One region of the Rossellomorea sp. DUT-2 genome, then DNA from elsewhere that is predicted to be linked to it. Evidence: riboswitches for the same ligand, from Rfam matches in the RefSeq annotation. Region 1 holds a riboswitch; the other holds the start of a gene.
The links. A riboswitch is a leader RNA that binds a small molecule or an ion and turns the genes downstream of it on or off. The one in region 1 is predicted to bind S-adenosylmethionine.
Positions count from the first base shown of each region.

Region 2: another riboswitch for S-adenosylmethionine. It lies ahead of metK (methionine adenosyltransferase); the one in region 1 lies ahead of ACOSV2_RS15595 (methionine ABC transporter ATP-binding protein).

Region 1 covers NZ_JBQPEO010000004.1:40,221-44,930, forward strand. The annotation lists gene ACOSV2_RS15580 (Glu/Leu/Phe/Val family dehydrogenase) at 1-917, shown strand, start outside; gene ACOSV2_RS15585 (DUF1659 domain-containing protein) at 1,045-1,263, shown strand; gene ACOSV2_RS15590 (DUF2922 domain-containing protein) at 1,300-1,518, shown strand; SAM riboswitch class I at 1,700-1,805, shown strand; gene ACOSV2_RS15595 (methionine ABC transporter ATP-binding protein) at 1,877-2,890, shown strand; gene ACOSV2_RS15600 (methionine ABC transporter permease) at 2,880-3,545, shown strand; gene ACOSV2_RS15605 (MetQ/NlpA family ABC transporter substrate-binding protein) at 3,567-4,388, shown strand; gene ACOSV2_RS15610 (HEAT repeat domain-containing protein) at 4,489-4,710, opposite strand, start outside.
Region 2 covers NZ_JBQPEO010000006.1:45,057-49,766, forward strand. The annotation lists gene pckA (phosphoenolpyruvate carboxykinase (ATP)) at 20-1,609, opposite strand; SAM riboswitch class I at 1,935-2,079, shown strand; gene metK (methionine adenosyltransferase) at 2,291-3,493, shown strand; gene ACOSV2_RS19835 (gamma carbonic anhydrase) at 3,727-4,242, opposite strand; gene ACOSV2_RS19840 (alpha/beta fold hydrolase) at 4,327-4,710, shown strand, end outside.

The DNA of each region.
Region 1 (4,710 bases):
CTGATATGGGATCAGGGGAACGTGAAATGGACTGGATGATGGCGGAGTACAAGAGCATCCGGCCGGGAATGCCTTATAGAGGGAGCTTTACGGGAAAAAGCGTTGTGAACGGCGGATCGTTAGGCCGGAGAGAAGCGACGGGAAAGGGTGTATTCTTTACATTCCGCTATCTCGTTCATGATTTTGTAAGGGAACAGAAGAGTCTATTAACGAAGACGGATAATGTCTTTGCGAAAACAGCTCTCGATTTTGAGGACCGTCCCTTGACGATTTCAGTGCAGGGATTCGGGAATGTAGGTTCGGTTGCGGCACTTGAAGCCCATCAATCCACTCATTTACAGAATAAAGTGGTGGCGGTGAGTGACCGGAATGTGACGTTGTTCAACTCGGATGGTCTTGATATTCCGGCATTGGTTGAGTTTACAATGAAAAATAAGGGAGATCTTCCCACGAAGGATGAACAGTTGAAGGAAATCGGCGTGAAGGCAGAGATACGTGACCGTGAAGAGGTTTTGTACCTGGATGTGGACGTCCTGATGTTAGCGGCGTTAGAGGATCAGGTGCACAAGGATAATGTAGAAAAGGTGAAAGCAAGAATCATCGTGGAAGGAGCCAATGCTCCAATTACAACAGAAGCGGATAAATATTTAAGTGATCAAGGTGTCATCATCATCCCTGATATCCTGGCAAATGCCGGCGGGGTCATCGTCTCCTACTTCGAATGGCTGCAAGGACGGGAAACCCAGTTCTACACAGAGGAAGAAGTATTCAACCTCCTCTACGACAAAATGAAAACAACCATGGAGACCGTCCTGCCACTATTCTTCGGCGACCCATTCCCACTTCGCCAAAACTGCTACATCCACTCCGTCATGAAACTATCCACTGTTCTATACAGGCAAGGGAAACTTTATTAAGAACGAGGGACGGACCTCCATTCCTAGGAGCTGGTGCTAGGAGTGGAGGTCCGTCCCTCTTTTTTTCAAAGGGGGTGTCCATCACTCTCCTTATCCCCTATATAAAGGGTGAAAGGAGGTGAGGCACATGGCAACAGCGGATTTGAAATCTACGAGAATACGATTGGCTTACAATGATGGTCTGGATGAGAAAGGGAATCCTAAGATTGTGTACAAATCGTATAGCTACATCAATGCACTGGCAACGGCGGATGAGATGAACAGCGCGGCTTTATCCGTGGCAAGTCTTTCATCAAAGGGATTAAACAACATCGAGAAGGTCGAAACCTTTGACATTAACGAGTAAGGACAATCGATAGTTTCATAGAAAGGAGGAGACGGTATGGCAAAAGTATTAGAACTGGAATTCCTGACGGAAACGGGGAAGTCAGGGAAACTATCCATCAATGACCCGATCGAGCCGATTGATACGGTGACGGTGAAAGCAGCGATGGATAACCTGATCGCGACCAATGTGTTTGGAAGCTCGAACGGAATGTTTGTGAGTGTGGAAGGAGCTCGAGTGGTCGAGCGTAATGTGACGGATTATGATGTGATGTAATCGAGTGAAAGTGTTCTCCTTAATTGGGGGACACTTTTTTCATGTTCACAAAAATTCTCCACCCTATTCTATCAACAAAGATAACGCTTACATAAAGAATATGGAAAATCCCCTATTGACTTCCCCTACGATACCCAGTATTATCCTCTATAAGATAAGAATTTAGAAAATTACATACTTTCAATTATCCAGAGTGACCGAGGGATCAGGCCCTATGACGTCCGGCAACCTCCAGTATTGGAACGGTGCCAATTCCTGCAGAATGATTTCATTCTGAGAGATAAGTCGAGATAAACAGGCGATGCTTCTTTCAGTTGAAAGAGGCATTTTTTATTGGATGAAAAAAGGGGTGTGCACATTGATCGAGATTCGGAATTTGGTGAAAACGTACAGTACAAAAAAGCAAACGGTGGTCGGTGTCGATAACGTTTCCGTAAAGATTGAAAAGGGTGAGATCTTTGGAATCGTCGGATACAGTGGAGCGGGGAAGAGTTCACTCATTCGCTGCTTGAATCTATTAGAAACCCCGACATCGGGTGAGATCATCATTGACGGACAGGATTTCACGAAGCTCACGTCCAAACAACTAAGACTCGCCCGTCAAAAAACGAGTATGATCTTTCAGCATTTTCACCTGATTAAATCGAAAACGGTGTTTGACAATCTGGCTTTTGCCTTGAAAGCGGCCAGTGTACCGAAAGCGAAGATCAAGCCCAGGGTCGTCGATCTCCTTGATATGGTCGGTCTTTCAGACAAAGCCGACGCGTATCCGGCCCAGCTCAGCGGAGGACAAAAGCAGAGAGTCGGAATTGCGAGAGCTTTGGCGAATAACCCATCTGTTTTACTTTGCGACGAAGCGACATCGGCACTTGACCCGAATACGACGAAATCGATTTTGAAGCTATTGAAAAAGATCAACAAAGAACTGGGTTTGACGATCGTCCTCATTACCCACGAAATGGAAGTGGTGAAAGAAATCTGCGACCGGATGGCCGTGATGCAGGATGGGAAAATCGTGGAGGAAGGTCCGGTTTACGACCTGTTTGCCGAACCGAAGCAGCCTTTAACGAAACAATTCATTGAAACGATCCTTCAATTTGAACTACCGCCACACCTTGTGGAATCAAGAAAAGGAAAGCTGATCAAAATCCAATTCAAAGGATCGATCGCAGAGGAAAGCGTCGTTTCAGAAGTGTTCCAGAAATACAAAGTGCGAGGCAATATTCTTCACGGCAAGATTGAATATATTCAGGAAGTGCCACTCGGGATTTTTATCATGGAACTGATCGGCTCCCATGAAGAGATCGAGGCAGCGATTGAATATATCACGTTGAAGACGCAGAGCTTGGAGGTGCTTGAAAATGCTGCCTGATTCATTGACTGCGATTTTACCAGAATTGAATAAAGCCTTCTTTGAAACGGTGTATATGGTGGGGATTTCCCTGGGAGTTGCGATTTTGGTGGGATTACCTCTCGGGATTCTTCTTTTCGTAACAGACAAAGGCTTGTTTTTACAAAATAGTTTGATCAAAAAGGTGGTTGGATTTGTCGTCAATATGGTGCGCTCGGTTCCGTTCATCATTCTATTAGTCGCACTCTTACCATTAACCAAATTATTGACCGGTACCACGATCGGACCGACGGCAGCATCCGTATCACTTTCTGTAGCGGGAATTCCGTTTTTTGCGAGAATGGTAGAAACATCGCTCAGGGAGATTGACAAAGGAGTGATCGAAGCATCGGTATCCGTTGGGGCGAGTCCCTGGATGATCATCAAGGACGTGCTGTTACCGGAAGCGCGACCGGCAGTGATTCAAGCTGTTACGATTACAACGATCAGTTTAGTTGCCTATTCAGCCATGGCCGGCATCGTCGGTGGAGGCGGAGTCGGTGACCTGGCGATCCGCTTCGGGTACTACCGATATGACAACACGGTGATGATCACGACCGTCGTCATTTTAATTTGTTTGGTTCAACTCATCCAATATACGGGTGATGTGTTTGCACGATTAGTCGATAAACGATAACTACTTTAGGGGGAACAACAAGTGAAAAAGTGGATTTTATTAGTGGCATTAGCGGTAACAATGAGCATTCTTGCAGCTTGCGGAGGGGACGAAGCAAGTTCAAGTGCGGAAGGTAAAAAAGAAGTGACCATCGGGGCTACATCCGGACCATACAGTGATATGGTGACAAAAGCAATCAAGCCCGGTCTTGAAGAAAAAGGATACAAGGTGGAAGTGAAGGAATTCAGTGATTACATCCAGCCGAATAACGCACTGGCTCAGGGAGATCTGGATGCGAACCTTTTTCAGCATAAAATCTACATGGAAACTTTCGCAAAGCAACACAACATGGATTTATCCGAAGTGATTGTTGTACCAACGGCTCCTATGGGAATCTACTCACAGAAGTTCGATTCGATTGAAGACATCAAAGAAGGCAGTGCCATTGCGATTCCGAATGATCCAACGAACGCAGCACGAGCGTTTCAGATCCTGGAAGATGCTAAGCTGATCACGTTAAAAGCGGATACAGATCCATTGACGGTATCAGAAAAAGACATTGCTGAAAACGTGAAAAACCTGCAGTTCAAACCAATCGAAGCGGCTCAGCTTCCAAGGGCCGTTGACAGCGTTGATCTATCTGCGGTTCCAGGGAACTACGCACTAGCTGCTGACATGGACTTACTTGATGCACTTCAGCTGGAGGACATGCCTGACCAGTATCGAAACCGAGTGGTTGTAAATACGAAGGACGTTAACTCACAGCTGGCGAAAGACATCAAAGCAGTAGTAGAAGCAGACGGTTTCGAGAAAATCATCGATGAAGAATTTAAAGGCTTCGGTAAGCCGGAGTGGATGGAGTAGAGGGACTATGGAATAGAGGGACGGACCTCTAATCAGGAAATTTAGTATAAGAATGTGAAAGGGACGGGCTTCCGCTGAATGCGGAGGTCCGTCCCTAATTTTATAGGCAGCACTTCTTATATTTTTTGCCGCTTCCGCATGGGCAAGGGTCGTTGCGTCCGACTTTGTCTCTGTTTTGGACGGGTTGTGGAACGAGGAGTGGTTGCTCTTTCATTGATTGGTGTTCCACGTCTTCAATGAAACTTCTCCACTGTGGAAGTTTCGGATGATCGATCCCATTCATGATGCAGTTGACATAGAGGGATTCTTCCAGGCATAACAT
Region 2 (4,710 bases), on a different contig from region 1:
CGGACCTTTGATATATAGACTATTTAACGGCTGGGCCGCCTTTAAGTTCGATTTCAGATGGTACGTTTGAGAATTTCTTGAAGTTTTCGTTGAATTTGTGGGCAAGTTCTTTTGCCTTCACTTCATAGGCTGCTTCATTGGACCAGGTTCTCTTTGGTTGAAGGACTTCGTCAGGAACACCAGGAACGTGAACAGGGATGTTCAGACCAAAGATGTCGTCCGTTTCTGTTTCAACGTGAGTCAGTTCCCCTTCAAGAGCTGCTTGAATCATAGCACGAGTGTACGATAACTTCATGCGGTTTCCAACACCGTATTCTCCACCGGTCCAACCAGTGTTCACTAAGAATACTTGTGCATTGTGCTCATCGATTTTCTTCCCAAGCATTTCGGCATAACGAGTGGCAGGGAGCGGCAGGAATGGTGAGCCAAAGCACGTCGAGAATGTGGCCTGTGGTGAAGTGATTCCGCGCTCAGTACCTGCAAGCTTCGATGTATAACCGCTCAAGAAGTGGTACATTGCTTGTTCTTTCGTCAGTTTGCTGATTGGAGGCAATACCCCGAATGCATCTGCCGTTAAGAATACAATGGTATTCGGATGTCCTGCAACACTTGGTTCAACGATGTTTTCCATCGCTTGAAGAGGGTACGCAGCACGAGTGTTTTCTGTTAATGAGTTATCCTCATAATCAGCGATGCGGGAATGGTCATCGAGAACCACATTTTCAAGGACAGAACCGAAACGGATCGCATCAAAGATCTGAGGCTCCTTTTCACGTGTCAGTCCAATACACTTAGCGTAACAGCCGCCTTCAATATTGAATACACCGTTCGGGGACCATCCGTGCTCATCATCGCCGATTAAACGGCGGTTAGGGTCTGCGGACAATGTCGTTTTCCCTGTACCGGATAAACCGAAGAACAATGCCACATCTCCTTCGCGTCCAACATTTGAAGAACAGTGCATGGAAAGGATATCGGATTCTGGAAGCACATAGTTCATGACAGAGAAGATCGATTTCTTCATTTCACCTGCATACTCAGTTCCGCCAATTAAGACAATTCTTCTTTCAAATGATACAATGATAAATGTTTCAGAGTGAGTTCCATCTTCTGCTGGATCTGCCTTGAAGTTAGGGGCAGAAACGACGGTGAATTCTGATTGATGACCCTTTACCTCTTCTTCTGAAGGGCGAATGAATAATTGGTGAGCGAAAAGATTATGCCAAGCGAGTTCGTTGATCACTTGAATCGGTAGTCTATGTTTTGGGTCAGCACCTGCGAACCCTTTGAATGAAAATACTTCTTCTTTTTCTTTTAAGTAATCTAATACTTTTGTATATAGTTTATCGAATGATTCTGAAGAGATTGGTTGATTGACAGAACCCCACTCAATCTTATCCTTTGTGGATGGTTCTTCTACAATGAATTTATCCTTAGGAGAGCGTCCTGTGTATTTACCAGTTTCTGCTCTGACTGCACCTGATGATGTTAAAACGCCTTCATTTCGTTGAAGGACTTTTTCAACTAATTGGGAAACAGATAATTGTTCCTGAATGTTTTGACCGTTAAGTAATTCTGTTAATTCATTAGACATGCTCACTGAATTCATTAGAACCCTTCCTTTATATAAATTTAATGATCTCGTTTACTTCACAAAAATAGTATAACACAATTGAATCATTAGTCTATACTATTTATTCAATTTTATATTGTGTCTTCATATTGTCACATTTTTTGTCCAAATATAGCTTGTATCTTCTTATATATATGAAGGAAATATCATAATGTTTAGCCTCAATGCCTAATTAGGTTATTTTATGAGGGCAAGATAGGTTGGAATCATAAATAGAGTAAGCTTAAATGGTTAAACATGTCACTCGAAAAAAAGTTGACACCCTTTGTACGAAACGTTATCATAGTTCCTTGAACGGATACTCTTATCCTGAGCTGGTGGAGGGAGCAGACCCTATGAAACCCAGCAACCTGCTATATAGTGAATGGATCTTATTCTTTTGAAACGATCCGATTAAGCGAAGGTGCTAAACTGAGGCAAGGTCTAAGAACCTTGAACGATAAGAGAGAAAAGGCGCGGCTATGATCTGAAACCTTTCCTCTAATGCTTTTTTCGAGGAAGGGTTTTTTCTGTTTATAGTGGATCAAATGCACATAATTCATGATTTTCTTATAAAAACTTCATGTTTACTTCATACTACTTAGGGAAATGAGTACCGTATCTGTTTAATGTTTTGTTAGATTAAAGTCTAACAATTATGCTTAAGGAGGAACCTTGATGTCAACTAAACGTCGTCTGTTTACATCTGAGTCCGTAACGGAAGGACATCCAGATAAAATTTGTGACCAAATCTCTGATTCAATTCTTGATGCAATTCTTACAAATGATCCGAATGCTCGTGTAGCATGTGAAACGTCTGTTACGACGGGTCTTGTTCTTGTTGCAGGTGAAATTACAACCAATACGTATGTCGATATTCCAAAAATCGTTCGTGAAACGATCCGTGAAATTGGCTACACTCGTGCGAAATATGGCTTTGATGCTGAAACATGTGCTGTATTAACATCCATCGATGAACAATCTGCTGATATCGCTCAAGGTGTTGATCAGGCACTTGAAGCCCGTGAAGGTAAAATGACGGATGAAGAAATCGATGCAATTGGTGCAGGTGACCAGGGGTTAATGTTTGGATTCGCTTGTAATGAAACGAAAGAGCTTATGCCTCTTCCGATTTCCCTTGCTCACAAAATTTCCCGTCGTCTGACTGAAGTTCGTAAAGAAGAAATCCTTCCTTACTTACGTCCGGATGGAAAAACTCAAGTAACCGTTGAATATGATGAAAACGATAAGCCGGTTCGCATTGACACGATCGTTATCTCAACTCAGCATCACCCTGAAGTGTCACTTGAGCAAATCCAACGTAACTTAAAAGAATATGTCATCGATCCTGTTGTACCGAAAGAACTGATCGATGAGCAAACAAAATACTTTATCAACCCGACTGGTCGTTTCGTTATCGGCGGACCACAAGGTGATGCAGGATTAACAGGACGTAAAATCATCGTTGACACATACGGCGGATACGCTCGTCACGGCGGCGGTGCATTCTCTGGTAAGGATGCAACAAAAGTGGACCGTTCTGCAGCCTATGCAGCACGTTATGTAGCGAAGAACATTGTGGCAGCAGGACTTGCTGACAAATGTGAAGTTCAATTAGCGTATGCAATCGGTGTCGCTCAACCGGTATCCATCTCAATTGATACTTTTGGAACAGGTAAAGTATCAGAAGACGTACTCATTGACGTTGTTCGCAATAACTTTGATCTGCGTCCTGCAGGAATCATCAAAATGCTGGACCTTCGTCGTCCGATCTACAAGCAGACGGCTGCTTACGGACACTTTGGCCGTAACGATATTGATCTTCCTTGGGAGCGTACAAACAAAGCGGAAGCATTAAAAGCGGAAGCGTTAAGCGAATAAGGAAATAGAGAGATAGAAGAGACCAACACTTTTTTTATAGTGTTGGTCTTTTTAGTTGTGGCGGATTGTAGTGAAATGAGATGTTCTGTGTCTATCGGCAGATAAAATTGATTTTTTGCAGATAAATCTTGAAATGGCAGACAACCATCAAGTTCATCATTTTTTTACCAGCCACACATGAAAAAATTCCATGAGTAAGCAAAGGCTGGTTGGGGTATCCCAAGTATAGGATATTAAAATGGTTTGATGCTTTTATAATATTGTCCTTTTTCTGCGTATTCTCTGGAGATGCGCTTCATTTCGCTAATATCATGTTCGTTTAACTCTCTCACTACTTTTGCCGGCCGGCCGAATGCCAGTGTGTTGGGAGGAATGACCTTCCCTTGTGGAACAAGGCTTCCTGCCCCAATAAATGCCCCTTCACCAATTTCAGCATTATCGAGAATGATCGATCCCATGCCGATTAAAGCTTTTTTTCGGATTTTGCAGCTATGTAGAATCACTCCATGGCCTACGGTTACTTCATCTTCAAGAATAAGAGGGTTATTTGGACTCTGATGAAGAATGGAATTATCCTGTATATTTACTTTATTACCGATTTTCGTTGGAGCGACATCCCCTCTGATGACGGTGTTAAACCAGATGCTGGACTCTTCACCGACCTCCACGTCCCCGGAGATGGTCACATGATCGGCAATGTATGCCGAATGAGCGATGATTGGTTTTTTATCATAATATGGATAGAGCATTTTTTACTACCCCTTTCAATAATATTTACTATAATAATGGTAGCAGAATTCATTCACATAGAGAACTATTAAGGAGGAATTGCCATGTGGAAATGGGAAACAGATCAAGAAGCAAAGGCAGTCATCGTTATCATTCATGGAGCAATGGAGCATCATGGCCGGTACGGTTGGCTCATTGAAATGTGGCGTGCAGCAGGCTTCCATGTCATCATGGGGGATTTACCGGGTCAGGGTATGACTTCAAGAAGTCAAAGAGGACATATTGATTCGTTTGATGAATATATAGTGGAAGTGAAAGATTGGGTACAGGCGGCGTATCAATTTGAATTGCCTGTATTTGTGATTGGTCATAGTATGGGTGGGCTCGTTGCGGTGCGTATGCTTCAGGAATCCCATGTGAACCTGGCAGGTGTGATATTGTCCTCACCATGTTTAGGCTTGGTCACGACCCCTTCAAAACCGATCGAG